Regions from separate parts of the Dehalobacter sp. TeCB1 genome, predicted to be linked through region 1. Evidence: riboswitches for the same ligand, from Rfam matches in the RefSeq annotation. Region 1 holds a riboswitch; each other region holds the start of a gene.
The links. Region 1 has a riboswitch for cobalamin ahead of cobT (nicotinate-nucleotide--dimethylbenzimidazole phosphoribosyltransferase). Riboswitches for the same ligand answer to the same signal wherever they lie in the genome.

Region 1 (10,963 bases):
CGCCGACAATTCCGTCAAGCTCGGTTTCGGCCACAGAGAATGATGCTATAATGCTGATAACTTTACCCGTCGAATCAACCATATCAAACTCAATATTGCGCAAAAACTTGTTTTTGAACAAAAAATCTGTTCTTTGCAGGTTATACTTTTGGGCTTTAAAAAAATCTGAGAATCTCCGGCCGAGCATTTCACTGGCATCATATTTCAGCAGGTCAAATGTGGCCTGGTTGCATTTACGGATAATTCCTTTATTATCAAGCAGAACGATCGGATCCATCACTGTTTCCAAAATAATGTCTGGAGTCACCGCTATATTCACATCCATCAGTTTATACCTTCTGATCATAAAGATGCCGCCAAATCCCCAGAAGATCGAGAAAAAATGAAATAAAGGCGGAATAAACGGAGTGATCAAAGGGAGGATAAAATCAGTGCCGATCCCGATCAGCATCATGACGCCCGCCAGAATCGAAATACTTTTGGCTTGTTTAATGAACCTCGGTCTTTGACTGTTTTTGCCCCATCTTAAGGTGAAAAAAAGTGAAACTCCGATGTAAACGACAAGCATAAGCCAATACAGCCAGAACCAGACTGAGCCCGTATTGAGTTCATACGTCCAGCCCAGGCCACTTGTACTCTGAACAAAGACTTTCGCCACCAGCGATTCATTTGTCAACAGTGTTTTTAACAGTAAAATTGTCGGCAGGCCATACAAGGGGATATACCAGTGGATACCATGAATATTTTTTGTTTTTTCCGATAGAACCAGGAAAAAGTGAGTAGCCAGCGGACAGAACATCACCCAACCAATAGCCGCGATCCGATGCCAGAATAAAGCACTCTCGGGACTTGGGGCTAGATAAAGGAATGAATAAATGAACGACCAGTATGCAAAACAGAAATTCAGAGAGGCTGACAATCTGTTTAAGGTTTCCTTATGATTCAATTTTAAAATGTAGAGACCAAATAAGACAAAAGTATACGCGACAATCATTGATATATAAGACATGGCCATCATAAATCTCACCTGCGCTCTCACCTGGATGTAACGATTCGACTATTTTCAGGATATTTCAACATTATACTACTGTCAAGTAGATTTTAATTTTCCTGAATATATTAAAAAACACGATTGTCTGAATGCAATCGTGTTTTTTCAATAATCATGTTTTCTTAGACCAAGTTTCTTATTCTGCAACAGGGTACTTACGAAGAAGGAAGATCTCGACGCGCCTGTTTTCTGCCCGGCCTTCCTCAATCGTATTATCGGAAATAGGGGAGTACTGCCCGTAACCCTGGACTGAAAATCTTTCAGGATTCATTCCACCCTGATCAACCAGGAAATTCATGACGTTGATCGCGCGAATCGCGCTTAATTCCCAGTTGGAACGAAACTTCTCAGTATGGATGGGCCGGTCGTCCGTGTGGCCTACGACTTTTATATCATTGTCCATATCATTTAACATTTTCCCGATCTGCAGAAGGAGAGGGGAGAACGCATCAAGGATTTCCGCGTCACCCGACGCAAACAGCATCACATCTTGAATAACGATCTGCAAACCTTCCTTATCCAGATTTACTTTGACGTTATTATAATAACCGCTTTCATAGATTTCCTTTTCGAGCTGTTTCTTTATATCCGCCATCTTATCCTGTTCAAGAGCAGAAGCAGAATCATTCTCAGAACTGGATGGTTCAAGTTCTACCACTTGGTCGCTTTCCTTTTCTAAAAAGCTGGCCCCGCCTGCGAAGATTTCTTTGAAAGACTCGCTCAACTGCTGCAGTTTTACTTTATCAACTTGACTAATGGCAAACATAACGATAAAAAGCGCAAGCAGAAGCGTCAGCAGGTCGGAATAAGGCAGCAGCCAGGATTCATCAACATGTTCTTCATGGTGTTGCTTTTTCTTGGACATCCTTATTCACCGCTGCCTTGTTTATTTTTTTCTTTTTCCTCTAGGATTTTTCTTTCTTTCGGATCGAGCATGCCAGTCAATCTTACTTTAATACTGCTGGGGTTCTCTCCGGCCTGAAGGGCCAGAACCCCTTCAACGATAATGCGCATATTCTTAGTTTCGGCAGCTGATTTTCTTTTTAAGCGGGAAGCGATCGGGTGACAGACAACATAGCCGAGAAAAATACCAAACAATGTCGCAACGAATGCGGCGGCGATCATATGACCAAGTTTTTCCGTATCATTTAAATTGCCGAGCGCTCCGATTAGTCCTACGACTGCGCCTAATACTCCCAACGTCGGAGCATAGCTGCCTGCCGCAGAAAATATCGAGGCATTGGCACGGTGACGATCCTCCATATTATCAATTTCCATTTCCATGATCTCTTGAATATAGTCATGCTCCAATCCGTCAACTACCAGGCTTAGCCCTTTTTGCAAATAACGGTCTTCAATTTCCATAATCGTCTGTTCGAGGGACAATAAACCGTCTTTACGGGCTGTCATCGCCATATCGGTGATAAGTTCAATCAACGACACCGCATCATACGGTTGTTTTTCTCGAAAAAGGGCACCTAATACTTTTGGAATGTTCAAGAATTCTTTTTTTGGAAATGAGTTCATCACGGCTGCAGTTGTCCCGATCAGAATAATAATGGCCGCAGCTGGATTCAATAGCACAGCTACATTGGCTCCTTTGACAATCATGCCTACGACTACGGCAAGAGCACCTACAACGATTCCAATAATTAAAAAAATGTCCATTCTTACACCCTTTATCAAATTTTTATCTACAAATAATCTGCGAAGGATAAAAATATTGTAACATTATGCGGATTCTTTAACCAGATAATTAATTAAAATTTTTAATAAACCAGTTATCAGATCACCACGACAAAATGCGTCTAATTAAAAAATATCCTTAAAAATATGATAGCAAAACTATTTTTCTATTAAAAACAATATATTATGGAGAGAATATATATAAGAATATATGAACGGTGAATGAAGAACTTTATTGTATTTCGCGAAAGGGGATTGAGGTATCCAGGAAATAAATATATGGGAAGGTGTGGGCATCATGTTTATGAGAAGAGGTTTTATTCGTAGTTTATCCGTTATCATCCCTCTCGTTATCCTTATATCCGTTTGTGCTCATTCCATTCAACAAGCAGAAGGTAAGTCTGCTACCGTTCAGGAGATCCCAGCAGGTCAGGGCATCCTGCCGGAAGACCCGCAGGGCGCGATCCGGAGTCTTTGTGAGCAAAACAATTTATCGTATGCGTTGGTTTTAGCAGTTTATCAGGCAGAAGGAATTGATAATATCACCATTGACACCGCAAAATCAGAGATTGAAAAGTTGGCATACTACAGGAATTACTGGGCGGCTCGGGGCTATGCCGATGAGTTCGTCTTTGATCTGATGCTGTTGTCTAATCACTACGGCCTTGAAGGCTGTCAAAAGCAGATGGAAGACGGCGGCTCAGCTGATCCAGATAGTTATGTCCAACGTGTCGCAGATTTCAAATATAATCTTGAGCAAAACCAAGGTGTGTAATAATAAATAGCATAATATCGAAGATTAACGCCACGTAAAAAATACGAGGCGTTTTTTATATGCGCATTTCATATAGGACTATTATGTAATTCCAACAAACAATTTAGCAGGAAATACCAAAGATATATAGAATTATATATCTTGTATGGTTATATTTTCTACATTATCCACAGAAAGGTAATTGATCTTGGATCATTTTCCTAAACGATTTTCCTAAACACGGACTGGAGGATGGGTGAACAATTGTTTGATTTCGAGGGTGTTGCACATCATTTGACAAATCGTATGGTAAAAGGTGAAGAAATGGACGCTGTCCATAAAGCGAAAATAGAATATGGTTTAGCCTTGCTTCTTGGAGTAATAATCGAATTAATTCTAACCGTAGGGGTATCTGCAATATTCGGTACCATTGTGTATACGCTCGTGATAATATTTTCCGCTTTGGCTTTACGGGTATTTACCGGCGGTTCTCATTGTTCCAGCTACCGGCGCTGTCTGGTTTTTTCCATGGCTTTCTTTACCGGGTTGTCATTGGCTGCCAGATGGATCGCATCTCAAATTAACGTATATCCATTGATCGAAGTGATCCTTATCCCTGCAAACATCGGAATTTTTTTTCAGGCGTTTATGCAGACAGCTATCGGCAAGAATTTTGTATTAGCAAGTGACAAGCTGATGCAAAAGATTGGGATCTAATTAAACTATCAAGAGTTTCCGTTATCGATGATTATGCAAAAAAGACATGCACGGATTATTTCGCACATGTCTTTTTCATCTTTCTTTGCAGATTTTAGAAGTCTCCAGTGGTAACTGCAGCTTGTTCAAATGTGGCCATTTCATCAGCGATTTTAAGGGCTGCCTCGACCATCGGGAACATCAGAGCGGCACCTGTGCCTTCTCCAAGTCTCATATGGAAGTCAAGTCTGGGTTTGAGCCCAAGCTGATGAAGAGCTAGATGCTGTCCAAGCTCTTCTGAACTATGAGAAGCAATCATATAGGAAGTGGACAGGGGTGCCAGTTTTGCTGCAGTGATTGCTGCAGCAGATGAAATGATGCCGTCGAGAATAATTGGTACATGCTGATAGGAAGCTTCGAGGATTGCTCCAACGAGCGCAGCAATTTCGAGTCCGCCAATTTTGGCCAGGGTATCGATTGGAGCGTCAGGATTACACTGATTAATTTCGATTGCGCATTTAATCACGGTTTGCTTATTAATCAGGGCATCATCTTTTAAGCCAGTTCCGCGGCCGGTAACATCCTCAACAGAGTGACCGGTAAACACAGAGATCAAGGCAGCGCTCGGCGTTGTATTGCCAATACCGACTTCACCTGTTGCTAACAGATTAACACCAGAGTCAATCGCATTGGCCGCAATTCTTGCACCTGTCAGTATTGCAAGCATGGCCTCTTGACGGGTCATTGCCGGTCCTTTCGCCATATTGTCTGTTCCGTTTTTAACCCGGTAGGCCATAAGCTCAGGAGCGTCCAATGGGGTGGCAATGCCGATGTCCGTACTGATAACATCTGCTCCGGCATTCCGGGCGAGGACATTAATGCCGGCACCGCCATTCAGGTAACTATAGAACATTTGTTTCGTGATTTCCTGAGGTGCAGCACTGACGCCTTCGACGACAACACCATGATCTCCGGCCATAAGAAGGACTGCTTTTTTATTGATTTTTGGATGCGTGGTGCCAAATATGCCTGCGAGCTGTTGTGCAATATCCTCTAAGACACCTAAGCTTCCGAGGGGCTTAATTTTCGCATCTACACGGCTTTGCATGCCTGCCAAGGCTTCCTGATCGAGCGCTTTGATTCCGCCCATCAGTTCTTGCAAGGCAATTTCAAGTTCCTGCCCAGTCGCATTTTTTAAATTTTCCAAACCATGAAATTTTGTAAGACTGCTCATTTAAAAACCTCCAATAAAATATTTAAAAATAAATAAAACCCCGCCACAAATTTTCTTGTGGTCGGGATTTTGCCGTCATCACCGCCGCTTTCCATTACCCAGGAAAGACTTTTACCTCTTAGGCAGGCCTCCTGACTCAGACTCAAACGTCCTGAACGCACCTTCCCAGCATACGCCAGTGGATCAGCGGGGACTCGTCTATACAGTGGTGGGTCCGTATCGGATTATTACCGATTTTCCTATTCTCCCTTAGTGGGGCACCTAAGATTATATAAATATATTTAACTTCTATTAAGATAACGAAAATCATCAATAAAGTCAAGTCTAATTAATTCAAAATACTCACTCAATTTGGCAATTACTGTTAATTAATGGTTATTTTTAATGATATATGGTATAATACGATTTGCTAAATCATCCAAACAGATATGGGAGAAGAAATGTTTAAATATGACTTAACACCAAAAGTTTGCCGCATCTGTGACATGATTGTCGGTGGCCAAGCTGGAGATAATCCGCCTCTGCTTATATCTTCAATGTTTCATAACGGAGACCGTATTCTGGAAAGCCGCCGTGACAGGAAATTTGACCGTGAAAAAGCCCGTTCATACATTCTCAGGCAGGAAGAGCTGTCCGATCAGACAGGGATACCTGCCATAGTAGCTTTGACAGCGGTTTCCGCAGATGAAATGAAGGAATATATTGATTTTTATCTTACAATCAGCAACCGCCCTTTTGCTATAGACATTTGGGGCGAAAAAGCGCGTCTTGACGCGGCAGAATATGCTGCCAGTCTTGGTATTCAGGACAAAATTCTATATAACAGCATTACACCCTGGGATAAAGACAGCATCGGCCAGGCAGCGGCATTAAAAGAATTGAAAATCAAACACGTGGTCCTGCAAGTATTCGATGAAACGAACCAGACTCCTTCCGGCAGGGTACAGGCATGCCGTGAAATGCTGAAAGCCATTGGAGCGAAAGATTTTGCCTCGGTCTTAATCGATACGACAGTAATGAATCTTCCGTCCATTTCTTTTTCATCCCTGGCAGGCAAACAAATCAAAGCGGAAACCGGTTGGCCGGTTGGATCAGCTCCTGCTAATGGGACGTATATGTGGAAAGAAAGTCGGGAGATGTGGGGTGGGGAAGGCTTTTCCGCCATGAATGCTGCAGTGCATGCAGTATCGGCCGTCCTGTGGAGCGATTTCTTATTTTATGGTCCGATCAAAGCGGCTCCAAGCGTACTGCCTGCTGTAGCGGCAGCTTCGATGATAGTTTCAACTTTGGCTTATGACGAAAGCCAGGAGCTGCCGGCTAATCCTACTCATCCGTTGAATAAATATTTTTATGATTTCGCACAGAAACTGGTAGAATTCGATAAAACGAAATAAAAAACAATTGTCGTAATTTTGTAAATGAATGTATGGGACAAACAGCTCCTTTCTGAAGTGGATCCTGTTGAGGATACTGCCTGGAAGGAGCTGTTTATATATTTATATATTAGAAATTATTTCTACTTTTTCACAAGGAGTTATTTTTGACTATACTTTACCATATATTGGTACCGATGTTGTAATCGGATAAAAGTGAGGGCAATAATTTGATTATAAAAGACATATTTGAAATGTTTTTGTCTAAAACACTTTATCAGCTAAAACGGCTAAATGCCAGACAAATATGGGGGATATTCATCGCACTGATCGCAATATTCATTGGCCTTTATTTCTGTGAGGAGTTATTTCTAAGTAATCCTGTAGGGATAAATATAGATCATTTAGGTGTTTTTGCCCAAATTCTTCAAGCACCCGTATTTCAAGCGATAAGAATCGTCTTATATATTTTATTATGGTTATTAATGATTAAGCTGCCGTTTATAAGTTTTAAAACAATTGGCATTAAAACACCTTATGGAGAGCTTAGCATGGAGGCTATATTGTCTGAGTCTGCTGTTATTAAAAATGCCATGCTGAATGAAATCAGTGTTGCCTTGATGGGGATATTAAGAATCTTAAATAACGCATCGATAATGGAAATGATTGAAGATATTAAAAACATTGGAAAAGAAATTACGGATCCATATTTTATTAAAAGTATAACAAAGGTAATCAATATCCAATTTAAACTATATACTATTAGAAAGACACACTGCAATTATCTGATTGTATCTGAAGAGATTGCCTCATATAATAATGTACCGATTGTGAATAGAGCCACATTAAAGGAGCTGGCTCAGGAATCGATTATTAATAAGGACTTTAGGATCAGCGACGACGCATCAATTATGGCTGTTCCCTTATTCTTTAGAAGTGAGATATGCGCCATCATCTACGTTCAAAGCGAAAAGTATCTGTTTCAGCAGGTCGATGCTATGATCATCGATAGTATCTGGAACAACATCTGTCATAACAACGAAGCCTATGAGGAATTGGTAATTAATCGTGAACGAGATATTTAAGAGGGGGAGGGGATTGATGAATATGCGAAAATCTTATAAGGTAAAGGAAATTATTGAAACAGCTGAAAAAGAATACTACGGGTTCCTCAAGATTCTGCCTCAATTGCGCGAAAATAAGGTAACCGTGAAGCCGAATCTACAGTTTAAGAAACAGTTAAAAGAAGAATTCAAGCAAATTCTAGGTTTATAATTAAACTAATATGCTCTTTTTACCCCTGCTAATTCAGCAGAGAACGTATCAAGCGCCACTAAGTCGCTAGGGCTTAGCTCTTTAACAGAAGCTTTCCCCAAGCCACGAATGGCTTGTTCCATTTCAACAGCCATAGAACGTAAGACATTGGATACTCTTTCAGCGCTTAAGTTTATGTTTAGCTTTTTGTTATATTTCGATGCATAGCTAACAAGGACTGTAGGAGGTTCCCAGGGGATTACTTTTTGATGCTGCTTGTTGGCTAAGGCATATAAGGGGACGGTACCCAGATAAATAGCATCGGCACCAAGCGCAAGTGCTTTTAAACAGCTTCCGGGATTAAAGTAGCCGCCAGAGACAATCAGACTTATCTGCTCTCGAACTCCGCGGTTTTGTAAGTAACGGACCGCGCGAACTAACGCATGGAGACTGGGAATTCCAAAGTCATCCTGCATCGTGGGGTTGGAAACAAGCGATCCGCCTTGCGTTCCGTCGACGGCAATGACATCAAACCCTGCATCTACAGCTAAACCTAAATCTTCTTCAATTTTGTCTGTGGACATCAATTTCAGAGCAATAGGTATTCCATTCGCTTTATTACGCAGGTTATTGACCAGTATGGGCCAATCTGCGGCACTTTGTACACCGGGAGGAGCAGGTAGACCCGATATCCCTTGATTGGGGGATAAGCCCATAAGTTTACGTGCTTTGCCTTTAATTTCATCCGGAGCTACATAGAAGACGCCTTTCTGCCCTCCTTGCGAAATATGTACTTCCAGCATGTCCGCAGAGGCAATCTCTTGATCCGTGCGTAATCCCCATGGCCAATTGGCAATTTGCAGAATATATTTATCCGCTTCATCGCGTTCTTCTTTCAGATAGGGGCCTTCACCGGAGTTTGTAGCTGTCCCTGCTAGTTTTGCTCCTCTGGCTAAAGCTATTTTTGCTGGCTCGCTTAGAGCGATTCCATAAGCCATTCCAGAAATAAGAAGAGGTATATTGACCGTAAGAGGCTTGGTTGCCTTAGGGCCCAGTGTCACTTTCATGTCAACTGCGGTATCGCCTGATTTAGAGAGCATCGTCATTTGAGGTGGAACAAACATAAGGTTATCGAACCCGTCAAACCTTTTTGAACTGCCAATTGGCCTGTTAATCGTTGTCCCTTGTGTTGCCCTTAAGTTGTTTTCAACAATGTTTTGAACACCGGCCCGATGAATGGCAGTCCATAGCTCCATGACGTTTTTACCGTATTCATCTGTTGTTAAAATAGTAATTGCTTTTGCTACATTTTTTTGAATTAACTTACGCGTTAGTGGTCCGGTAGTTAATAAAGCTAGCGGTAAAGATGCCAGCATTATTTTTCGATTTCTTGAGCGGCGGATTTTTAGGGACTTTTGTTCTTTGTGATGTCCTATGGCGTAACCAGCTGTTAAAATGGCTGCAATGGAGCCGAGAGCCTTAAAAGAAAAACTGAAATCTCCCGAATCTTTATTCATGTAATATCACCTCACGTGTAATGCTTAATTCGAAGAGTTCGAATACCTTTTTATTATTTTTAATGAACAGTATTATTCTTATCCTAAATTTTAAAAAGATACCTTTTATTATTTGCCACCTCTAGATATCCATAACATACCATAACCAAAGGCTGCCTTTTATTTCTCTTTTGGTTTCGGTAAGAAATAGATAAATACCTAATAATACCCGTGTCCATGCTAGAATGGTTGATTGATGCAAGCTCGGCTGTTATAGTAAAGAAAACATTTTTATGTTATAATGAGTTTAGATTAATAAAGTAAAACTAAGAGGTTCGATTCCGAACCCTTTTTCTTTTCCCTTATTCAAGAACTTGGATTTTGGACAAAATAACATTAACTTTTTTGTGGAAGTGAAAAAAATGAGACATCAAAAATTAAGACGCAGTAATGCTCAAGGTTATCTTAAAGGTCATCAGGATGCTGAATTTCAACGATGTGAATTCTGTAATGTGCCGATATTCCGTAACGCTTGCAGTGATGAAAGAAGTATTAGTGCTTTTCAAGGTAAAGGAAAAATACTGTGTAACAAATGTGCTGCCATAATTGGAAATATGCCTGAAGAACAAGCACTTCAGGCTTTGAATAACGCATCTGAGACCTACCCCAAAGTACCATAACCGAAAAATAGCACCGTATAAAAACAAACAGTGCTATTATAAAGATATATTTTTAAGAAAGAGTTACATTTGTTGCCTGGAGCCCGCGTTGTCCTTTTTCTACATCAAATTGTACTTTTTGACCTTCATTGAGCGATTTATATCCTTGGGATTTAATAGATGAAAAATGAACAAACACATCCTGTCCGCCATCTCCTTCGATAAATCCAAATCCCTTTTCAGAGTTGAACCACTTAACAGTCCCAAACATGGAACACACCTCCAAATTGTTTTTGTTTCATTATTATTATGTTGATCATTGTAGTAAGTTATTCTAGGGATAATTAAGACATTTAAAAAAATATAGAAAGGCAGACTCTAAATGAGAAATTTAAGAATGACAATCGCCTATGATGGGACCAAATATAAAGGTTGGCAAAAACAAAAAGATACCGATCTGACCATTCAAGGTAAAATTGAAACTGTCTTAGCAAAAATGGCAGAGGAGAAGATTCAGGTTATCGGTTGTGGAAGGACAGATGCCGGGGTACACGCCGAAAATTACATTGCTAATTTCCATACAACATCTACCTTCAAGACCAAGAAGATCTTAGCCTATTTGTATGAATTTTTACCGGAAGATATTGTTGTAAAATCAATGGAAGAAGTATCTGAAAGATTTCATGCCAGATATAACGTCAAAGCAAAAACGTATGTTTATACCATCAATAATAATAAATTCAGGGATGTATTTAACAGA
Region 2 (10,963 bases), on a different contig from region 1:
GGCTCGGTAGTAGACAAGATTAAATCCGTTCAAATCAGCAGACGTTCTTTATTTAAATTTGCCGGACTTGCTGGAGGTGTAGCGGCACTCGGGGGAATTGCTGCCAGCAGCTTTGGTGATGCAAAGTCCATTGATACGATGATGGGATGGGAATCAGAACAAGGGGAAGTATATTTTAATCGTGAGCCATTTAGAGTAGATAAGCCTGGTTATGAGATTAAAGGACCAGTCAATCGTGTGGACCAAGACGTTGATTCACCAACCTTTCGTCGTCTGTACTATCAGGAAGATGCTTTATTAAGCAACAAAGGCGAAGAAAATTTAATGCCCAGATTGAAGGAATATTACGCAAAGCATCCTGATAAACTGGAAAGCGATAGAGCATGGTTCACCAAACTTCTTCCGAACCTCGCTGAAGAAGAGAAAAAAATGAATAAGGATATGTGGGGGATTGCAACTGCATGGAACAAGGCTTGGACCAGCATGCTTGCTCCCTTAGTAGGGGACCCAAAAGAGTGGGACTTTAAGGGTGTAATCAAAGAACCATTAAAAGTTAAGGATCCAAAAGAAACAAGCAAACTCATTAAAAAAATGGCGGGCCTCTTTGGTGGGACTTTAGTGGGTATTACGAAAGTCAATCCGAGGTGGATCTTAGGCTGGGGTGGTGGCGTGGACCCCAGGATGCTTCCAATTTTAGCTGCGGTAGGAATCGATCCAATAACGCCAAGAGGGGTAAGAGGTGGTCCCATAGACATCCCGGATTGGTGGCAATATGCAATTGTCATTGCTGTACCCCATGAACCTAATTTGATAGAAGCAACACCGCTTTTTTACAGTCCATTTGAGGCATATACGCGGTCAGGCCTTGCTGCTGCAAGACTTACGAATTTCATCAAAGCTTTGGGCTATCCTGCCAGATATAACGGAAACCCAATTATAGGGTGGGATGAACTTTTACCCACACCGTTAGCAATTGATGCCGGATTAGGTGAGATGGGAAGGCCCGGCATATTGGTTACACCTGAATTTGGACCCTCGGTAAAATTGGCTGTTGTACTGACCAATCTTCCTATGGAGCCGGATCGGCCAATCAACATGGGATTAAAGGATTTCTGCGACAAGTGTGGTATTTGCGCGGAAAAATGTCCTGGTGGCTCTATTCCAAGCGGACAACCCGAACTGCAGGACGATGGCGTGGTACGTTGGATGTCAGACAGAGAAAAATGTCAGAACTATTATGCTTCTGTTCCCGTCAGACATATGTGTGGTGTTTGTTATTCTGTGTGTCCGTGGCGCAGATTTGACAATGCGTTGCATAAGTATAGCCGTGAATTGGCTGTAAGAGATCGAACCGGAATAGCACATCAAATCATGCTATGGGGGCAAAAGAGCTTTTATCCGAGTCCGTCAAAGGACGATTATAATGCTCCGACGTGGGCGACTTATAAAGACGTGCCTTGGTGGATGAGAACGGATATGTTCTTTGACGGAATACCGGAAGGCATCTTTAAGAAATAGGAGGGATAGCGGATGAGCCTTTATTCGTTCATTGCAGGAATGGGAACAGCAGTAGCTGTGTATTGGTTGTATTCATGGTCGAAGCAACGTGGTCAAAGCTTAAATTGGTGGAAATGGTTAGTCGTTTGTGCGTGGGTTTTATTACTCTTTTTAACGGATATATTTATTTTCACTAGTCTCGGTGAAAATGAGTCTCGTGCGGCTTTAATGGGCGGAGTCTTTTTGACTGCAATCACTGTAATTTCAGGAGTCGGGATCTGGCGTTGGTTTTTTACTGTACCGAAAGCAAAAATAATTGATAATGCATCTAAAATGTAATTATTTTTGTTCTCAGTTTTAAGGTAAGGCTGAATGGTTTGCTGCCCAGAGAGAAAACAAAAATATAATCGCTGGGCAGTCAAACCGTTTGTCGTAAAAGCGTGGTTAGCAGTTTAAGAAAATTTGAGGGACACTCTTGTAGCCGGATCCAACAAGACTTGGAACTATATGCACTATGTTTCAATTAAGGCGGGAAGTGCTGAGAAAGGCACGTAGTGCGGATATAATAAACGATGGTATACCGGGAGATGTGTAATTTGTCTAAAGCTCATTTAAAAAAACTGTTCTTATTTATGTTTTATGGATCTTTAATGATCGCATTATTGTTTAGTTTTAAGGGCAGACAGATGGATGTCCAGCAATTCTTACCCTCAATGCTGAGCAATGCTCAGGAGTTTGAAGTAATTGAAACTCATCCTCTGACCTATGCAGGCTATAAGAATATCAACGGTCAGGATACGCTGCAGGGATACGTAGTTTTTGGCCAAGGAAGCGGCTATGGCGGTCCTGTATCTGTTTTAACGGCTACAGACCCCAACGGTAACATTTTAAAAGTTCGGGTTGTAGGGTATGCTACGGAAACACCATCCTATATTCAATCAGTTTTGAGAGGGGATTTTCTGAAGCAATTTATAGGTAAACCTGTAGATGAACCGCTGGAAATTGGACGGGATATCGACAAGGTGACCAGTGCTACGCTATCATCAAGAGGAATTACCGATGCAGTCCGCCAGGCTAGTCATGGGCTGGGTAGAAACCAATTTGCCTTGAATATTTCTGAGCCTTCGGAGAATATTAATTTGGGGATTAAAGAAATAGGTTTGGCTTTATTAATATTTGCAACGATTATAGGAGTGCGTTTGAAAATCAATAAGCTGCGCTGGGTAGTTATTATATGCAGTATATTTTTTACAGGTTTCTGGTTTAACTGCTCAATTTCACTTGCAAACATTGCCAGCGGATTAATGGGATTCTTCCCAGCTTTTAAACAAAATCTTTTTTGGTATATTTTGATCGTCGGGATTCCATTAATTATTTTCTTAAACGGGAAGAATCTATACTGTTATTGGTTATGTCCTTTTGGAGGAATTCAGGAAATACTGGCAAAAATCGGAGGCGGAAAACTAAAATGTAATCATAATATAGGAACATGGCTGCAAAAAATTAAATACATGTTAGTTTGGATCGTGCTGATTTTAAGCTTTTTCTTTAAATCACCGAGTGTAGGTGGCAGTTATGAGCCCTTTGGAGTCCTGTTCGGATTTCAGGGTGTGAGTGTGCAATGGATACTGCTCAGCATTATCCTGGTTGTATCGCTGTTTATCAGAAGATTTTGGTGTTTATACTTTTGTCCGGTCGGGGTGATCAATGAAATCATCATTAAAGCAAGACGGTTCGTAAATTCCCTTTTCCAAAAGAAACAGGAACAAGGTATTCTAACGAATAAAGGAAGGACACTATGAGGAACCTTGGCTCTAAGGAAGTATTTTTCTGTACTTTGACAGCGACAATCTTATTTTTAGTTATGGTCTTACTATTTAGCAACATAAAACAACTTTTATAACTATTCATCAGCGTTGAATTAAATAACGCAAAAAAAGCATGTTCATTATCTGCATACAGTATCCACGAAGAAAAAATAATAAATAATTAAATGAGGGTAGTTCTGTCTGCCTATATCTCTAATTATCAGGAGATTTAGGTAGACAAGGAAACAACATAATTACATTTTCACATATTAATTAGTCTAAGTATAAGGCTAAGTACAAGGGAGTGTAATCATGAGTGATAATGATCTACCGTGGCTGAAACACACAAAATTATTCCGGTCGCCAATAGATGGATGGAAGAAAGTTTTTGCGCATAGAGAAAGATTGTTATATCCCAAAGGAAGCATTATTATTAAACAAGGCATCACTATTGAGAAACTATTATATATTTTTACAGGGACGGTTGAATATTCGAAAGTTGACGAAGAAGGCAATGAGGTTCTCATTGATGTATTGGGTGCAAATAATTTATTTATGATTGCTCCATTGTTTACCGGTATTCCCCCTCTCGGTTCATTTACGGCTGTAGAAGACACAGTAGCAGCTGCAATTTCAATTCAGGAAATGAAAAGTTTGATGAAGTCTGATTTTACGCTTACTGAAGAGTTGCTCTACGACCTTTCAATGAAAAGTAATAACCACATAAGTCGGCTGCAAAAACATTACACTTACAAAGTAGACCATAGAATTATCGAAACTTTGTGTGCACTTGCAGATCAACAAGGGATGCAACTGTTTATCAATCAACAAGATTTGGCTGAACTTGCAGATACAACAAGAGTAACGGTGTCAAAATTATTTCGCGACTTAAAATCTGAGAACATTATACGGCCAATATATGGAGGGATCATTATACAGGATTATAGCCGCCTAAAAAACTGGCAGAAACATATTTAAAGATCTACAATTTAGACTAAATGAATTTATTATTGATGAAGAAATGATATTTTAGGAGGTTATTAAATGCCAACTTATGACTTTATTTGCGAAAAGTGTGGTCACAAGTTTTCAATTTTTTGTAGTGTAAGTTCAAGAGACAAACAAATATGTCCGCAGTGCACTGATGATAATATAACTCAGCGGTTTACAACGGTTAATGCCTATGGAGTCAAAGGTGGTAAAGCCTGTTCATCTGGGAAATGCGGTTCTGGCTGCAAATGTTAAAATCTGCACCATCTTTTCTCTTGACTTTTCTCCAATTTCATTTAGAATAATACGTAATAATCATATATTCTTTTTGGTGTCTCTTATGGAGAAGAATAGGGAATCAGGTGCAAATCCTGGACGGACCCACCGCTGTAAATAGTTGTGATGACTGTACAATGCCACTGAGAAATTGGGAAGGCACAGAAGTCGGTTAAAACTATGAGTCAGAAGACCTGCCAATAAAGATACGTAATGAAGCGACGGTAAAGTTTCAGTTTGAGGGATTAGAGTCCCTCAAACTGAAACTTTTTTATTAATGCTTCAGCAAGTTCAAAACGTAGACGTTTTGAACACAAAACCACCCGTTACACGGGTGGAGACAAAGAATTATAAAAAAGAAATTCACCTTCCGCTATAATGATGAATGTTCAAGCCATCAAAAAGCAAAAGGAAGGGGAATTTCTATGGATAAAAGTTTAGCACACACAAAATGGATGTGTAAATACCACATAGTATTTACACCAAAGTATAGGAGGCAGGTAATATATAAGCAGATCAAGTCAGATATAACGCAGATAATAAAGGAGCTTTGTAAATATAAAGGTGTAGAGATAATCGAAGGGCATGCAATGCCCGATCATATCCACCTGCTTGTATCAATTCCGCCGAAGATGAGCGTATCAAGTTTCATGGGGTATTTGAAGGGAAAAAGCGCAATGATGATATTTGATCGGCATGCCAATTTGAAATATAAGTTTGGCAATCGCCATTTCTGGGCAACCGGGTACTATGTCAGTACTGTGGGACTAAATGAAGCGACCATAGCAAAATATGTAAGAGAACAGGAACTGCATGATCAGATAAATGATAAGGTAAGTGTCAAAGAGTTAGAAGACCCCTTCAGGGGTTAGCCAGGTAATAAATGCTGAATGGCTTGAACGAAGTGCAAGCCAGCACTTTTAGGTGCAGGCTTGCAATAAGCCCTTATAGGGCTAGAGCATGCCACCCGTTTTACGGGTGGTCATGACTTTGTATTTATTGCATTTAATATGGAGGTTTTCATCCTATGGAACCTGTGGTACAGCTTAAAATAGAAGCTCTTACTTTTCCACCGGAAACAAAAAAAGTATTAAAAGATATCGACTTAACCATTAATAAAGGAGATTTCATTGCCATTACAGGGGAAGCTGCATCGGGCAAATCGATGTTGCTCCATAGCATCACCGGAGCAGCGCCTCAATTTTTCAATGGACAGTTAAACGGCACCATTAAGGTGATGGGGAAAAACATTAATGAAATCCCCTTAGCAAAAATGTGCGATCACATCGGCTATATGATGCAGGAGCCGCAAAATCAGATTGTCAGTATCACGGTAGAAGAAGAAGTTGCTTTCGGTATTGCCAATATGGAACTTCCTTGGGAGGAAATTAAGCATAGAGTCAAAAAAACTTTACAATTCGTTGGACTGGAGGGTTTTGAACAAAGAAATACGGATGGACTGTCCGGCGGCCAAGCCCAAAGAGTGGTATTGGCAAGTGTTCTAGCGATGGAAACTCCCATTCTTGTTTTAGATCAGCCCACCGCAGAATTAGACGGAAAGGGAAAACAAGACCTCTATTCTCATATCGCTTATTTAAACAGAGAAAAAGGAGTTACCGTGATTATGGTGATGGACCGGGCCTGCGATATTCTCCCTTATACCAATCGTATTCTTATCATGGCTGAAGGAGCCATTCAAGAAGAATGCAGCCCTGATGACTATCTAGAACGGTTAAATAAAAAAATCAGCCCAGCAAAAAATATTACAGCAACAGATGAAACAATAATTGAAGTGAAGGATCTAACCTTTACCTATAAAGGGGATTTTAAGGGATGTGAAAAAATTGATTTGGCGATTAATCACGGTGATTTTATTGGGTTGATTGGACTCAATGGTTCAGGGAAAACGACGCTCTTAAAGTTAATAGAAGGTTTGCTTGTCCCGGATGCGGGTGCGATTCAAATATTTGGCAAACCCCTAACCAAAAGAAATTTAGCAACCATACGCAGTCAAATAGGTTTTCTGTTTCAAAACCCTGATCTTCAAATCTTTGCAAACACAGTAAAAGACGAGGTAGCATTTATTTTAAGAAAAAGAAAACTGCCGGAAGGGGAAATTGAAGAGAAGGTAAATGGAATTCTAGCTGAAGTCGGGCTGTTAGCATACGCCGATATCCATCCTCACAGGCTCAGCCGCTGCCAGCGTCAGAAACTGGCAATTGCCTCTGTTTTAGTAGGAGATCCTGAGATTATCATAGCTGATGAACCGACCTCAGGCTTAGATGAAGAACAAAGTGCCCTGATTATGGAGCTGCTTTCTGCATTTCAGCAACAAGGTAAAACGGTTATTCTCGTTACCCATGACCTGGGTTTGGCAAAACAATATACCAATCGTATTGTGGCGATGCATAAGCACCGTCTGGTATTGGATATTCCGACCCAAGAAATTGGTTCTTTTGAAAAAACATTGAAGGACATCGGGTTAGATTTTCAGAAGGAGGGCATTGCTAATGGCCTTCATTGAAAAAATTGATCCGCGCACGAAATTGGTATGGTGTTTAACACTGATCCTTACAGCTTTACTTTCGCAGAATCTGATCCAGGAAATTGGGATGATTGCATTGGTAATGATTACGGATTGTATTTTTTCTAACCATTTAAAAAAATATAAAATACTAGTACCTGTAATGCTTTTAGTTGCCTCGCAAATTATTGTCATACAGCTTTTGTTCTGCCGGGATGGAGAACTTCTTTGGCAGTGGGGAATCGTATCTGTTTATACTGGCGCTATTCCGGCTGCTGCTTTAGGTATTTCCCGCACTGCTGCCGTGACCTTTGCTGCTGTTCAGTTTATGACCTGGACTTCTGCCACAGATGCTGCTTTAATGCTCATATCATGGCATGTTCCTTATCGCTATGCCATGTTGGTCGTTATGACAAAGCGGTTTTTCCCTCTGATGCAAAAGGAATATCTGGCAATTTCAGAGAGTCAATCTGTTCGGGGTTATCCCTCTGAAGGGATTAAAAATAGAATAAAAAATCTTCCGTTAACGTTTATGCCGTTGCTATATCGTACAGTCCGGCATACTTCAGATATTGCTCTTTCGATGGAATTAAAAGGCTATGGCCGAAGCAAGCAGCGAACTTTTAGCAAACAATTGCATTTAAAAAGCTGGGAAATGATCAACATGATGGTTCTTGTCTTATTTTTCATTACAGTTAACTTAGTACCTTGATAACTCCAAAACACATGTAAACAATTTAACGAGAGGGAACAAGTAGATTTAGGGTTGACCTGGTACTAAAATATAAAAAATATTTTATTTTAGGAGGACATTATGAACAACAAATTTTTCAGAACCGACACCAAAGCACTCGTAGGATCCATTCTTTTAGGTATTGTCTTTGTCATAGCCTGTCAAGCTACAGGATTTATTGACAATCTTCTTCCCACAGGCAAAGCAGGCATGTACTTAATTAACGGTACGGTCTGGGCTTCCTTTACGGCACTCATCGTCCTGCTTTATAAACAGCCTGCCGGAATGATTGCAGGGGAAGTCGAAGCATTAATTTCCATGTGGTACAGCCCGCTGTGGATTGCTTTTATCTTCGCGAATGCCATCGGGTCACTTGCCGTATCATTCGTCGCAGCCAAGTGCTCCATGGAAAAATGGTGGCACCACATTCTCGCCCAATTTCTCTGCAATGTTTTAGGGAATGCTGTTGTTTGTATTGGATTAATCAATATTTACCAGTTACCCATCAAGGTTGCCGTAATTGAAGCATTGATTACCATCGCTATCTGTTGGCCTCTTTCCACGGTGATCACAAAATTAATATATGATAGCATCAAAAAATCAGGTTTAGTCAGATAAGAAAAATTTGAGTTAGACAATGCAATTAAGAAAAGAGGTTAGGATATGAGCCAGGACTTGAGAGATTTTCTGAAGCGGCTGGAGCGAGAGGGTGAAGTGAAGCATGTCACAGAAGAAGTTAAAAGAGCGTATGAAATCAGTACCCTCATTATGGAACTGGAAAAAGAGCACCGTTATCCCGTCATGGTTTTCGATAAGGTAGAGAACAGTGCGTTTCCTGTGGTGACCAGTATCTTAAGCACCAGAGAACGGTTTGGCAAAGGACTGGGTGTCGAAGCGTCTAAAGTTTCTGAAACCTATGCCGAACGTATCAAAAAACGGATCGAAGAGGTCAAAGTTATTAAGAACCCTCCTTTTGCCGAACATTGTATCACTGGCGATGACATCGATCTCTATAAGCTTCCAATCCCAATTCATTTTCCGATTGACGCCGGGCCCTATGTAACCTCTGGACTGTGTGTTGCCAAAGACCCTGTAAGCGGTGTGGAAACCTTAGGTTTCCACCGCATGCAGTTAAAAAACAAGAATACCTTAGGGATTTCACTCCATTCCCGTCAAAGACTCTGGGAATATTTTCGAAGAAGCGAAGAAAAAGGGCAAAGCTTGGAAGCCGCCATCGTGATTGGCGTTCATCCCAATATTGCCCTGGGATCTATGGCCCTTGTCCCGTATGACCAGGGCAAATATGGGGCAATTGCAGGGCTTTTTGGTGAGCCTTTGGAAGTTGCGCCCTGCGCTACTGTGAATTTACAGGTTCCGGCCTATGCGGAAATTGTCCTGGAAGGTGAAATACTGGCTGATGTGCGGGAAAAGGAAGGTCCTTTCGCTGAGTTTACGAATTACGCCTGCTATCGAAGTACGGAAAATGTCTTCAAAGTCAAAGCCATCCGCTACCGCCAAAATGCTTTTTATCATGACTTGACACCTGGGATGAGCAGTGAACATATCACGGTTGTAGCCATACAGAGAGAGGGCGACGTCATAAATGCGTTGCATCAGACTTTGCCGAATATCAAAGCAGTTCATGCACCTTTTTCCGCCTGCGGATTATTTCATTGCTATATTTCTATGAAAAAAATTGCCGAAGGGCAGCCTATGCAAGCCATTTACGCCGCTTTTGCTGTCGACCACAATATCAAGATGGTTGTTGTGGTGGATGAAGATGTTAATGTCTTTAACGAAGAGGAAGTCCTATGGGCACTTGCCACAAGATTACAGGCGGACAAAGGGGTTTCCATTTTACCGCAGCACCTGGGAATGGGTGTGACCCTTGACCCCTCAACGGATGAATTAAGCCGTACGTCCAAAATGGGGATTGATGCCACAAAGCCCTTAAGCGGTTTCGCCCCTAAAATCCAATTGGACGATGAAGTAAGAGAAGCAGTGCAACGGCTTCTTAAATATGCCAAATAAGGGTTGTGTGTTCTAAATATACCGATTAAGGGATGAGCGTATGATTAAAATTGCCATTGATACGGGAGGTACTTTCACCGACTATACCGCCGTAGGGACGTTTCAAAACAGTGAAACCAAAACGATCTTTGTAAAAAATCCTACCAATCATAAGAATCCTGCCCAGGGGATGATCGCTGGCTTGAAAAAATTAGCAGCCGCCTGGCATACGGATTTAGAACCACTCCTTGCGGAAACGGAACAAATTATTCACGGCACCACCTTAGCCCTGAATGCCCTCTTAGAAAAAAAAGGTGCGGTTACTGCGCTTTTCACCACGGAGGGATTCCGTGACGCGCTGGAAATACGCCGTTCCCAATTGGAAAATCAATGGGATCTAACAGCGGAAATGCCGGAATTATTGGTCCCCCGCAGACTGCGGTTAGGAATAACGCAGAGAATGGACTATAAAGGCGATACCATCAAAGAATTGGATGAAAACACTGTAAGATCTGCTTGCCGGAAATGTAAAGAATACGGTGTGCAAAGCATTGCTGTCTGCTATCTTTTTTCATTTCTGAATCCGGAACATGAAAAAAGGACGGCTGAAATCATTCAAGAAGAACTTCCCGATGTATTCGTATCCCTGTCTTCGGAAGTAGCGCCAAAAATCAGGGAATATGAAAGAACTTCTACCACCGTACTTAATGCTTGTCTGACACCGGTTCTAACAAATTATCTCAAAATCATAAAAAAAGAACTTGGGCAATATGGTTGGGATAAACCCATTAATATGATGATGAACAGCGGCGGTTTAAGCGATACGGATGCCATGGCACATTTCGCCGTTAAAACCCTTCTTTCAGGACCGGCCGGGGGTGCCTGTGGTAACGAAGCCATGGGAAAAATGATGAAAAATCCCTATACTGTGTTGGCGGATATGGGTGGAACCAGCTTTGATGTTCATGTGGCGGGCAACGAAAATCGGCTTATTCCCCAATCTGAAATAGCAGGATACCCCCTAGCGATTCCGACCATTGACATCACTTCCATTGGTGCCGGTGGCGGCAGTATTGCCCAGGTGGATGAAAGCGGAAGAATTCTGGTGGGTCCGGACTCTGCCGG
Region 3 (10,963 bases), on a different contig from region 1:
CTGCAAGCCTGGCTTCGATCTTCTCCCACGGCGTTAATAGATCGCTGAGGCTGATGACTGCAAAGTCATGAATGAGTGGCGCTCCGAGAACAGCTGCACCGCTGCAGGCCGCTGTGATTCCTGGTATCACTTCGACCTCAAGGAAAGGATACGGCTCTGCAAGCTCCAGTACGATTCCCGCCATGCCATAAACTCCGGCATCCCCGCTCGAGACCACAGCAACCGTTGCGCCTTCCAGCGCCTTTTCAACCGCGGTCCTGCAGCGATCTACCTCTTTCTTCATCGGCGTAGCAATAAACTTTTTATCCGGGAACTGATCCTTGATTAAATCGATATAAAGCGTATACCCGACTAAAATATCACTTTTTCTAAGTGCTTCCTGTGCACGGTTTGTCATTTGTTCCGGTCCGCCTGGCCCTAATCCTACGACATATATTTTCATTGCCCTTCTTACCTAACTACTTTCTCTAAATTTGTAAAACATTCATCCCACAGATCCCGGTCAATACTGTCCCTAAACCCAAATAGCACCGAACTTACTGCCTTTTCTGCCACTTGCGCCAACCTGTTTTCAAAGGATGCTTTGTCTTGGTCGCTTAAATTCAGGTACGCAAGATCTTTTTGCAAATTCCGGCATATCCTTTCCGATGTTGAATTGGATATGCTTTGCAGGAGCGGCAGATAACTGCGGATTTCAAATGATTCTATAAATTTGTCGATATGTTCATCAATAATTTCATAAGCCGCTGCTAAAGCGTTCTGGTTTCTGAGCTCTGCCTTCCCGAGACCCAGATTGTCCATATCCAGTAACGTAATATTTTCCATATCCCCGACCTTCGGTTCGATATCCCTCGGTACTGCCAGATCACAAAAGATTCTTGGCCTGTGATTCTGCGCCAGGGCTGGAATTAAGGCATCAGCTTTAATCGTATAATGTGGGCTGGACGTCACGCTTACCACCACATCCATGTCGGCTATCACCGTGTGGCGTTTTTCGTAATCCACGCCCGTACATTGTTTCGGCAATAAATAAGCCCCGTGTTTACGCTGCCTCAAGGTGATCAAAACCTCCGCCCCGCAGTCTGCAAGCTGCGCGGCGACAATCTTTCCCATTTCGCCGTTGCCAATGACCAGACACCGCTTTTCCCCCAAGTCAGGAAAGACTTCCTGGATCCGCTCCAGAGCTTTCGTTGCTACCGATACATCCGTCGTCGTCAGCTGAATCTGTGTTTTTACCTTCTTCGCTGAGGTTATGGCCATCTGAAAAAGTTTTTCCAGATAAAGGTCAGCAGTACCTGTCTCTCTGGCCTCTTCAATGGCTTTTTTAATTTGGGACAAAATTTGGCTTTCTCCCCAAATCTGAGACTTCAATCCGCAGGCAGTTTGAAAGAGGTGAACAAAGGCCTCACGGGACTGCCGAATAACAAATAAGCGCTCATATTTATCCCTGTCTTCCTTCTCAATTCGCTTCAGACCGTAGAGAATTTCTTTCAAATTAACTAGAGATCCTTCATTTTCGCTGACCCATAGCTCCGTACGGTTGCAGGTGGATATAATTACAGCGCCTTCCACACCATAATTATTTACAGCAGCCTCCATGGCCTGTCTGCTTTGAATCGGTGTAAAGGCAAACATTTCGCGTTCCTTTAATGATGCTTTTTCATGATCGATCCCGATCATTCTAATATTCAAAGCTAACCCTCCATTCCTTCTGAGCAAGAGCTATTGTTACACCATTCCCGGATACTTTTCGGCTAATCAGCCCTCCGCCTGCGCTTACCATTAAGGCAGCCCGCTCACAGACATTGCCGACACCGGTAATACTACTTACAAATTCCGATTCTGTATACTTGCCTGGTACGGAAAGAAGTTCATCTGAACTAAAAAAATGCAGTGGCAGATTATTTTTTGCGGCAAAATCAAGCAGCCCCTGTTCTTTTGTTTTGAGGTCAATACTGGCAATACCCGCAATGGCCTGAAAGCTGATGCTGTTCCTGCTCAACTGCTCAAGGACAAGATCCTCAATACGCTGCAGCGGCGTACCCCTTCGGCAGCCAATTCCGAGATACACCGTCCGGGGAACGATATTCAGCGTTATGGGATAGGGTTCTAATCTGTCATTCAGAGAAACACAAATGCCAATATCCATGTTGTTTTCATTCTTCTCCAATAAACGCGGCATCTCTCCTTCTATGTCCAGCTCGCTATAAAACCCGACCGGCTTTTCTGCCAATAGTCGTGCCGAAATTTCTTTCGCTGCTTTCAGATCCGAAATCCAGGCGTCATGGAAAGCTGCCCATTCATCGACCGAAAAAAGCCTGTTTATATCCGTTGCAGTCGTTATCACAGGGATTGCGTTTAGCGCTTCGGATATCCTGTCCGCCAGCATGTTGGCGCCGCCGATGTGGCCGGAGAGGAGCGGTATAACGAACCGTCCCTTTTCGTCAATACATAAAACGGCCGGATCTTTCGTCTTGTCCTGAACAAAGGAGGCGATTGCCCTGACGGCAATCCCGCAGGCCCCAACAAAAATTAGCGCATCTTTTTCTGCAAACTGTCTGCCTGTGAACACCTTTAAATCCGGGGCAATGGGCTCTGCCATGCCGGCTGTATTGACGGCCCCGGTAAGTTTTTCCGGCTGATAGCAGGCGGTATGATTACCTTGAGCATCCAACAGCTCTTTTATTTTCAGGCTGAGAGCGACTCCATTGGCGGTAAAAGCCAGGATGCTTATCTTCATTTCAAATCCTCGGTCCAAGAAGGCAGTGGATCGTTTCCTTCCCGGAATTCATGCGTAAATGCCGGATCGTAAAGTTTAGATCTTTCGAAGTCGTTTCCCAAAAATCTGCCCACTAGAATCAAGGCCGTTTTGGTAATATGGTTCTCTTTAGCTGTTCTCGCCAATGTCCCTACCGTACAGCGGAACTGCTTCTCATCCGGCCAGGTTGCCTTATAAACAATCGCTGCCGGAGTGTCAGCGGCGTAACCGCCTTCCATAAGCTTGGTACTTAAGTTTTCCAGCATCCCTGTACTTAAGAAAATTGCCATGGTCGCCTGATGCGACGCCAGGAGAGCAATGTCTTCCTTAGGCGGTACCGGGGTTCTTCCTTCCATGCGGGTAATAATTACAGTTTGGCTGATATCCGGCAATGTATACTCCTTCTTCAAGGAGGCAGCAGCTCCGAAAAACGAGCTGACTCCAGGTACGACTTCGTAATACAGGCCCTCGGCATCAAGCAGATCCATCTGCTCACGGATCGCCCCGTAAATGCTTGGATCGCCGGTATGCAGACGCACGACCAGTTTACCTGCCCGGGTGGCAGGAACCATCACAGCAAGCACCTCTTCCAGTGTCATCCCGGCACTGTCGTAAACGGTGCATTCCTTCTTCGTAACATTCAATAGCTCCGGGTTGACCAGCGAGCCTGCATAAATCACAACATCGGCCTGTTCCAAAAGCGTCTTTCCGCGAACCGTGATTAAATCTACCGCGCCCGGACCGGCCCCAATAAAATAAATCATCTGACAATCTCCTTTTCTTTCACAATGATCGTGGAAAAATAGCTTGCTTTCCCCTCGGCTGCACTGATATCTTTTATAACTCTCTCTGACGGCATCCCGCAGCATTCCACCATCTGGGTATGCTTAACCAGATCTTTGCTGATAAGCTCTTCCTTAACCTTGCCAAATTCCTTTCCTGATTTCATCAGCACCTTGGTTCCGCCCCAGTCCAGGTAATCAAAGGATCCTTCATAGGATGCGGGGATAATGTGCAGCGGCTGGGCACCCTCGCAGAGAGGCACATTGAGTCTTGCTGCTACAGCACAGAAGGACGGGACCCCCGGAATCAGCCGGGCATCATAGCCTGCTTCCAAAACCCGGTTATGCAGATAAATATATGTGGAATAGATCGATGGATCCCCCAGCGTAAGAAAAGCCACAGATTTGTTTTGTTTGAGCTGGTCAATGATCTGTTCAGCTGCTTCCTGATGGCTTTGCTCCAGCATTTGGGCATCCCGTGTCATCGGCATGTAAAGTTCCAGTATTTCTTTTGTGGAGAGGTCCACAGCCTGCTTGGCAATATTCCAGGCGGTCATTTCTTTTTCATCCGTGCGCGGAACAGCAATAAGCTCTGTCTCGCTGATGATCCGGACGGCCTTTAAGGTCATCAGTTCAAAGTCTCCCGGACCTACGCCTATTCCGTATAATGCTGCTTTCATGATGGCTTCATCCTTTTTATTTTATTGACTATTTCATCCGCCTGCGGTGTTTTGCCCAGGATACCCTGTTCATTGGAATACAGGATCACACCGGCTTTCACCTTATTCTGCAGGCGGTAATTCACATATTCATCAATTTTTAACATGATGGACTCAAATACCTGGCTTCTAAGCCCGTGCCGGTCTAATACCGTAACGGCCTGCGGCGCTGTCAGGCTAGCCATAATTTCTTTGACTGTCTCCTTCCCTGCGCCGTGTAAGGCAGCATGTACGGCGATAACTTCCATGCGGCAGTCCGCATAGCGGGAGTGGGTATTCATAATGCCCGCTGCCAGCTTGACCAATTTTCCGGCATGTCCGATCAGCAGCAGGCCGTCAAAGCCTAATTCCACAGTAAAATCCAGCATTTCACCGATATAATTGCTGCAGTGGATCAGAGAACTCTCCAGCCCCAGCGTACTGCGGACAAAAGTTTCACCGTAATTTCCAGGGCAGACCAGCAGATCTCTGCAGCCCTTTTCTTTCTGCTGATTCATCTCCAGTCGAATCGTATCGATCAGGGCCTTTTCGCTCATCGGCTCGACAATCCCTATTGTTCCCAGAATAGAGATTCCGCCAACAATGCCCAGCCGCGGGTTAAAGGTTTTTCTGGCAATGGCCTCCCCTTCCGGAACTGATATCGTAATTTCCAGGCCTCCCTCATAACCGTACTCGGCACAGACTTTCGCCACCTCCGCCATAATCATGCTTCTGGGAACAGGATTGATGGCCGGTTCTCCTATAGGACAGGCAAGCCCGGGCTTAGTGATTCTGCCGACGCCCTGGCCGCCATCGACCTGAATATTATTATGGTTCGCTCTGGCGACCGTCGCAAAAATAAGGATGCCGTTGGTCACATCTGGGTCATCGCCGCTGTCCTTTTTTACAGCACACGTCACCTGGTCCCTGTCTCTCCGAACTTCCAGCACCTGCATCGCAACCGGTATTCCCTTCGGTGTCGCAATGGCTATTTCTGTACACAGGTCTCCTGAGAGCAGCATTACCGCCCCAGCCTTGGCAGCAGCAGCCGCACAGGATCCCGTAGTAAAGCCGCATCTCAGCCTCTTATTCTGTTTGATGACAAAGAGTTCACCGGATTGATTGTTTTGTGGATTGTTTTGTGGACTGTTTTGTTCATCGTTTAGATGGTGGATGTCATGATTCATTATTTTTATATTCCTTCAATCAGTTTGTATCTTTCCAGTTAATTAAAGCTTTTCTGGCCTCAGATATGGTATTGGCAGGCTGGGCAAATTCAAAGCCGTCTTTATCATGCAAAATCTCCATAAGATGCCCAATTCTTGGGAGTCTGAGATTAATCCTTCTGATTTCCTCCGGATGCGAAAACACTTCCTGAGGCGTACCTTCCATTACAAGCCTGCCGTCATCGACGACATACGCATAATCACAGTAAAGTGGTACGATATCGATGTCGTGCGTTGAGATCACGACGGACAAATTCAGCTCAATTTGCAGTTTTCTGAGCAGCTTCATTAGCTCACTGACTCCGAGTGGGTCAAGCCCTGCGGTCGGTTCATCCAGAATAAGCACTTCCGGCTCCATCACCAGAACGCCGGCAATGGCTGCACGTTTTTTCTGGCCAAAACTGAGGCTGTGTGTGGGCTTGTCTTTCAGGTGGGATATCCCGGTTCTCTTCATGGCTAGATCCACCCTTCTGCGGACTTCCTCCTCAGGCAGCTTTAGATTCATCGCGCCGAAGGAGATATCCTGATAGACACTGGCTGAAAACAACTGCTTGTCCGGATCCTGAAAAACAATGCCAACAGATTTTCGAAGCTGTTTGAGACCTTTTACTGAATAATCCAGCGGCAGGCCCTTGAATAGAACTTCGCCGCCTGAAGGCTTATTGATGCCGTTAAAGGAAAGCAGCAACGTTGATTTTCCAGCACCGTTGCTTCCGAGGACTGCCGTCGTTTTCCCCTGTTTAATCCCGAGTGACAGGGCCTTTAAGGCCTGGGTTCCATCACTGTAGATGTAGTGGAGATTTCTGACTTCCAAGATATTTTTAGCCTCCACATTTTCAATCAAGCCATTTTCGGCCATTATAGCAAGCCTCCTGTCAATTGTTTGGAAAACAGCGCAACTGCAATCAGGAATAGGTTAATCAGCACAATCGGAATATATTCTGTCCAATGAGTCTCCGCCTGCTCATGGATCACACTGAGCTCACCGTCATATCCCCTGGCTTCAAGCGCAATATACAGTTCATCCGCCCTCTGATAAGACCGGATAAAAAGTGACGAAGCCAGAGCCGCCAATGAACGGTATCCGGAAGAAAGCCCCGCATAGCCCAAGCGGGAATTCTGTGCCGTAAACATGGTGTCTGCCATTTCCAAAAATACAAAAATAAACCGGTAGATCAGTCCCATCAATTCAACCATCAGTCTTGGAACTTTAAGCTTCCGAAGAACTGCCAACAGGTCTACCATTGGTGTACTCAGCGATAAATAATACAGACAGGAAACCGCGCCAAGCGCTTTAAAAAACAGATTTGCCGCACTTAGAATACCGGACTGCGACACCCCGATATACATGCCAAATGCATATACAGAGAATACAAAAACATCTTTGTCCCCTGAAACATTGACCGCAATGGTTAAAACGCCGATCACTAAAAAGGAAAGCGGGACAAGCATCAGTCTAATAAAAATTCCAACAGGGGTACCACCTTTGCAAACGGTATACCACCCCATGATCAGGAGCGTCAAGATTGACACCGCAACGGAATCAGCCCAGAGACAGACCCCCAAAACCGAAACGGCTAAGACTAGCTTTTGCAATGGATTTGTTTGTTTAAGCTTGGATAAATAAGCGTATTTATCGATGTAAATCATTGTTTACCGGTTCTTCCTTTTTCTTACGACCCCGCAGATAACCTAACCCGTAGCCCAAAACACCTGCTCCGACAGCTGCCTGAAGCGCAAACAACAAGCTTTCAATTTCTCCGCTGGGCGGCTCCCAAATCGGTGAGAACCAGGGCTGGTAATTCCCGTTAAGTTCTGTTATAGCTTGTTCAGCTTGGCTGTCAGCTCCAGCAAATTCCGCATTTTTTTGCACAATGAGGGGTACAACAGCAAGCGCTATGACAATCGTAATTAAAATAATATTTGTGATGATAACCCGATTTTTATTCTTCGGTTTCATCGTTTCTACAGACATTTTCAGACCCCCTTTGAAAGTATTTTTAAGTCTTTAAGCTCATCCCCGGCATAGGATGAAATCGCCTTAAATATTAGCACTGTCAAAATACCTTCACTGATCGCCAATGGTACTTGCGTTAAGGCAAAAATACCTAAAAACTTGGTAAGTGATGCCATAGCGCCGCCTGTTCCAGCAGGAAACGCCAGTGCAAGCTGCACCGATGTCGTGACGTAAGTTAATAAATCCCCAAGTGCGGCAGCGAGAAACACGGCAAGCCACTGCGGTCCATTTGCTTTCTTCACAATTTTGTATGTAGCAAAAGCCACCAGCGGCCCCACAATGCCCATCGAAAAAGTATTTGCTCCCAATGTTGTCAATCCGCCATGAGCCAGTAAAACAGCCTGAAACAGCAGTATGATCAGGCCAATTACGGCCATTGCGGTTGGTCCGAACAAGATAGCGCCAAAGCCAACCCCCGTAGGATGCGAACTGCTTCCTGTAACGGAAGGAATCTTCAGGGAAGACAAAACAAAAGCAAAGGCGCCTGCCATCGCCAAAAGCATTAATGTTTTGGGATGCTCTCCAACAGTTCTTCTGATAGAAAAAAAACCTGCCAGAACAAAAGGTATTGCCAAAGCACCCCAGGTAATACACCAACCCGCAGGAAGGAAGCCCTCCATGATATGCATGGCATATGTCTGCTGGGGCAAGAACATAAACATAAGTACGAGACCCATTATCCAAATCTTTTTATTTATCATCGTCAAACTCTCCTATATAAGATATGAAACAAAAAACCTCTCAACATCTTACGTCGAGAGGCTCATATGCTAGGAAGTTTTCCTCGGTAGTCTTGCACATAACATCCCCCTCTCTATCACTCGTAGAGTATATGGTGAGACACTAAAACAGGTAGGTCTTCTGGCTTAAGCATCATCGATCTTCAGACCTTCCCAGTTTCCCAGTGGTATACCTGAAGAACTCCACTTTCACAGCGGCGTGACCGCGCGGGCTTCTACCCGACTTTCCTTATTCATTGAATGGTACGCTTATCAGCTTCATTCAACACCTGTTCTGCCTATTCAGTTTTAATCCTGATTCATTATATCGCTCTTTCGACAAGGAATCAATATTATTTTTACTTTAGCCTTGAACATATTAATTGAAGTATCTTTACCTCCATCAATTCTATTTGTGGTAGGGTTCCCCTTTGCTGATCTTGCACGCCCGGTAAATCTGCTCCAGCAGGATAAGCCTGATCATCTGGTGCGGAAAGGTAAGCTTCGAGAACGACCACCGGTAATCGGCGCGTTTTCGGATTTCATCTGCCGTACCAAGAGATCCGCCAATCACAAAAGTGATCCGGCTCTGGCCTGAAAGCCCTTTTTCATCAAACAAAACGGCAAGTTCGGGTGAAGAAAGTTCCTTTCCCAGAAGATCCAGCAAAACCACATAATCCTGAGGTGAAATTAATTTAAGAACCTTTTCAGCTTCTTTCTGTTTTACTCTTGCTTCGTCGGCAGCTGATGCCCTTTCGGGGCATGGTTCGTCCTCAACTTCAATCATCTCAAGCCGGATGTACGCGCCAAGACGCTTGGCGTATTCCTTCAGCCCTTCTTTTAAATATTTTTCTTTGATTTTCCCTACCGCTAGAACTTTGATCTGCAGCATGTTTTCTCCAACTCCAGTCACTATGTTTGCTCCAAACATTTGCAATCAAAAACTTGAAGGTTAAATCTCTCTGATATTGGATTATTTACAATGAAGATTTTTTTCAAAAGTGTTAATAATATTGATGGAGGTGAAAAAAAATGAGCAAAACAAATGAAAGCAAAAAAAAGCTGCTGCAGAATCTAAAAATGGAGGCTGCGGCTGAAATCGGCCATCTTGATTTTGTAAGGGAAAATAACGATCACTATAAAGGCGATGTTACTGCCAGACAGAATGGTCTGGAAGGAGGCCCGATCGGCGGCCAGATGGTCAAAAAAATGATCGCCTATGCCAAACAGCAGATGAAATAGAATAACGGACTCATTTAGTATTCCTAATCTACTTCAATAAATATTCAAAACTTCTTCAGCCTACAATACTGAAGAGGTTTTTTGTTATATAATCTTCTGTTCGGAATACGACTGCTCTGTACCTTCTTCAGTGTTATGCAAAGCTGCCGCTCCCTCGCCGGGTGCAGATTGCATTTGCCCGGCGTTGTTATTCATTTTATTTCTATTGTTTGTATTGGCATTATTGACTGCTGCCGCCTTTTCCATATTTTTGAAAGCGACTGAAAGCATCAGTTTAATTCTGTTGATCTGATTCACCTGGCTGGCACCCGGATCGTAATCGATTGGCACAATATTCGCCAGCGGGTAGCGCCGTTTAAGTTCGCGGACCATCCCTTTACCCGTGATATGATTTGGCAGGCAGGCAAACGGCTGCAGACAGGTGACGTTTGTTGCTCCGCTTTCTATCAGTTCCAGCATTTCCGCGGTCAGGAACCAGCCTTCGCCGGTCTGATGTCCGAGATGCATGATTTTGCCGGCCATATCGGCCAACTCATAAATCGATTTGGGAGGATGGAAACGGTTGCTCTTCGCCAGAGTGCGTTTCATTACCCGGCGGTAGTTTTCCAACCGCCAGATAATATAGCGGCTGATAAGCTCGCTTTTCAGTGAGCCAGCGAGTTCTTTTCTTCTGAATATCGTTCCATACGCACAGTACATAAAGAAATCCATCAGGTCCGGCAGAACGGCTTCGGCGCCTTCCTTTTCCAGGACATCGACAATAAAGTTATTGGCAAATGGATGAAATTTGACGAGGATCTCGCCAACCACTCCAACCTTTGGTTTTTTGACATTGGAGATTTCAATATGATCAAAGTCCTTGATAATCCGGCGGATATTCCGGTGATATTCCCGCAGGTTCATCGCAGCCAGGGTCGGCTTCAGGTCCTTCAGCCATTTGGCCAGGAGATCATTCGTTTCTCCTTTATTTTTCTCATAGGGTCGTATGGCATTGGTTACGCGCATCAGCAGATCGCCATAAACCGTAGCCATCACGCAACGCTTGATCATCTTCATGGAAAGTTTGAACCCGGGATTGGACTCCAGACCGCCGGCATTAAGGGAAATAACCGGAATCTGTTCCATGCCGGCATCTTTTAAGGCTTTACGGATAAAGCCAATATAATTACTGGCCCGGCAGCCGCCGCCTGTTTGCGACATGATAACTGCCGTCTTGTTTAGGTCGTAACGGCCTGATTTCAGCGCCGCCATAATTTGACCGACAACTAAGATTGACGGATAGCAGGCATCGTTATGCACATGCAGAAGTCCCTGTTCGACGACATCCATCTCGACATCAGGCAGAATCTCTATCTTATAGCCTTCCAAACGGGTGGCTTCTTCAATCAGTTCAAAATGGATCGGTGCCATCTGCGGAGAAAGAATCGTATACTCATGCTTCATTTCTTCTGTAAACATGACTCTTTTGGGTGTCTCAAAAAGCTTATGCGCATGAATTTCTTTTTTGTCTCTTTCCTTCAT

Region 2: it holds a riboswitch for cobalamin, as region 1 does, so the genes downstream of both, tnpA (IS200/IS605 family transposase) here and cobT (nicotinate-nucleotide--dimethylbenzimidazole phosphoribosyltransferase) in region 1, are expected to answer to the same signal.
Region 3: it holds a riboswitch for cobalamin, as region 1 does, so the genes downstream of both, A7D23_RS03250 (energy-coupling factor ABC transporter permease) here and cobT (nicotinate-nucleotide--dimethylbenzimidazole phosphoribosyltransferase) in region 1, are expected to answer to the same signal.

What each region holds. Positions count from the first base shown of each region.
Region 1 covers NZ_MCHF01000016.1:63,855-74,817, reverse strand. Annotated here, with positions in the region: gene A7D23_RS05000 (diguanylate cyclase) at 1-1,018, opposite strand, end outside; gene A7D23_RS04995 (flagellar motor protein MotB) at 1,188-1,916, opposite strand; gene motA (flagellar motor stator protein MotA) at 1,919-2,719, opposite strand; gene A7D23_RS04985 (hypothetical protein) at 3,036-3,512, shown strand; gene A7D23_RS04980 (accessory gene regulator B family protein) at 3,744-4,208, shown strand; gene cobT (nicotinate-nucleotide--dimethylbenzimidazole phosphoribosyltransferase) at 4,303-5,421, opposite strand; cobalamin riboswitch at 5,525-5,701, opposite strand; gene A7D23_RS04970 (tetrahydromethanopterin S-methyltransferase subunit H) at 5,862-6,815, shown strand; gene A7D23_RS04965 (hypothetical protein) at 7,025-7,879, shown strand; gene A7D23_RS15995 (hypothetical protein) at 7,896-8,069, shown strand; gene A7D23_RS04960 (FMN-binding glutamate synthase family protein) at 8,075-9,565, opposite strand; gene A7D23_RS04955 (hypothetical protein) at 9,967-10,224, shown strand; gene A7D23_RS04950 (cold-shock protein) at 10,277-10,474, opposite strand; gene truA (tRNA pseudouridine(38-40) synthase TruA) at 10,586-10,963, shown strand, end outside.
Region 2 covers NZ_MCHF01000067.1:16,170-27,132, forward strand. Annotated here, with positions in the region: gene A7D23_RS14500 (reductive dehalogenase domain-containing protein) at 1-1,518, shown strand, start outside; gene A7D23_RS14505 (hypothetical protein) at 1,531-1,836, shown strand; gene A7D23_RS14510 (4Fe-4S binding protein) at 2,085-3,299, shown strand; gene A7D23_RS14515 (Crp/Fnr family transcriptional regulator) at 3,618-4,283, shown strand; gene A7D23_RS15750 (zinc ribbon domain-containing protein) at 4,350-4,550, shown strand; cobalamin riboswitch at 4,608-4,788, shown strand; gene tnpA (IS200/IS605 family transposase) at 4,997-5,443, shown strand; gene A7D23_RS14525 (energy-coupling factor transporter ATPase) at 5,599-7,095, shown strand; gene A7D23_RS14530 (energy-coupling factor transporter transmembrane component T) at 7,082-7,807, shown strand; gene A7D23_RS14535 (hypothetical protein) at 7,910-8,446, shown strand; gene A7D23_RS14540 (UbiD family decarboxylase) at 8,492-9,859, shown strand; gene A7D23_RS14545 (hydantoinase/oxoprolinase family protein) at 9,900-10,963, shown strand, end outside.
Region 3 covers NZ_MCHF01000010.1:129,196-140,158, forward strand. Annotated here, with positions in the region: gene cobJ (precorrin-3B C(17)-methyltransferase) at 1-442, opposite strand, end outside; gene hemA (glutamyl-tRNA reductase) at 451-1,692, opposite strand; gene A7D23_RS03215 (cobalt-precorrin 5A hydrolase) at 1,682-2,740, opposite strand; gene cobM (precorrin-4 C(11)-methyltransferase) at 2,737-3,522, opposite strand; gene cobI (precorrin-2 C(20)-methyltransferase) at 3,519-4,220, opposite strand; gene cbiD (cobalt-precorrin-5B (C(1))-methyltransferase CbiD) at 4,217-5,425, opposite strand; gene A7D23_RS03235 (ATP-binding cassette domain-containing protein) at 5,445-6,323, opposite strand; gene cbiQ (cobalt ECF transporter T component CbiQ) at 6,323-7,114, opposite strand; gene A7D23_RS03245 (energy-coupling factor ABC transporter substrate-binding protein) at 7,098-7,439, opposite strand; gene A7D23_RS03250 (energy-coupling factor ABC transporter permease) at 7,442-8,182, opposite strand; cobalamin riboswitch at 8,315-8,509, opposite strand; gene rlmH (23S rRNA (pseudouridine(1915)-N(3))-methyltransferase RlmH) at 8,610-9,089, opposite strand; gene A7D23_RS03260 (alpha/beta-type small acid-soluble spore protein) at 9,233-9,442, shown strand; gene A7D23_RS03265 (2-hydroxyacyl-CoA dehydratase) at 9,527-10,963, opposite strand, start outside.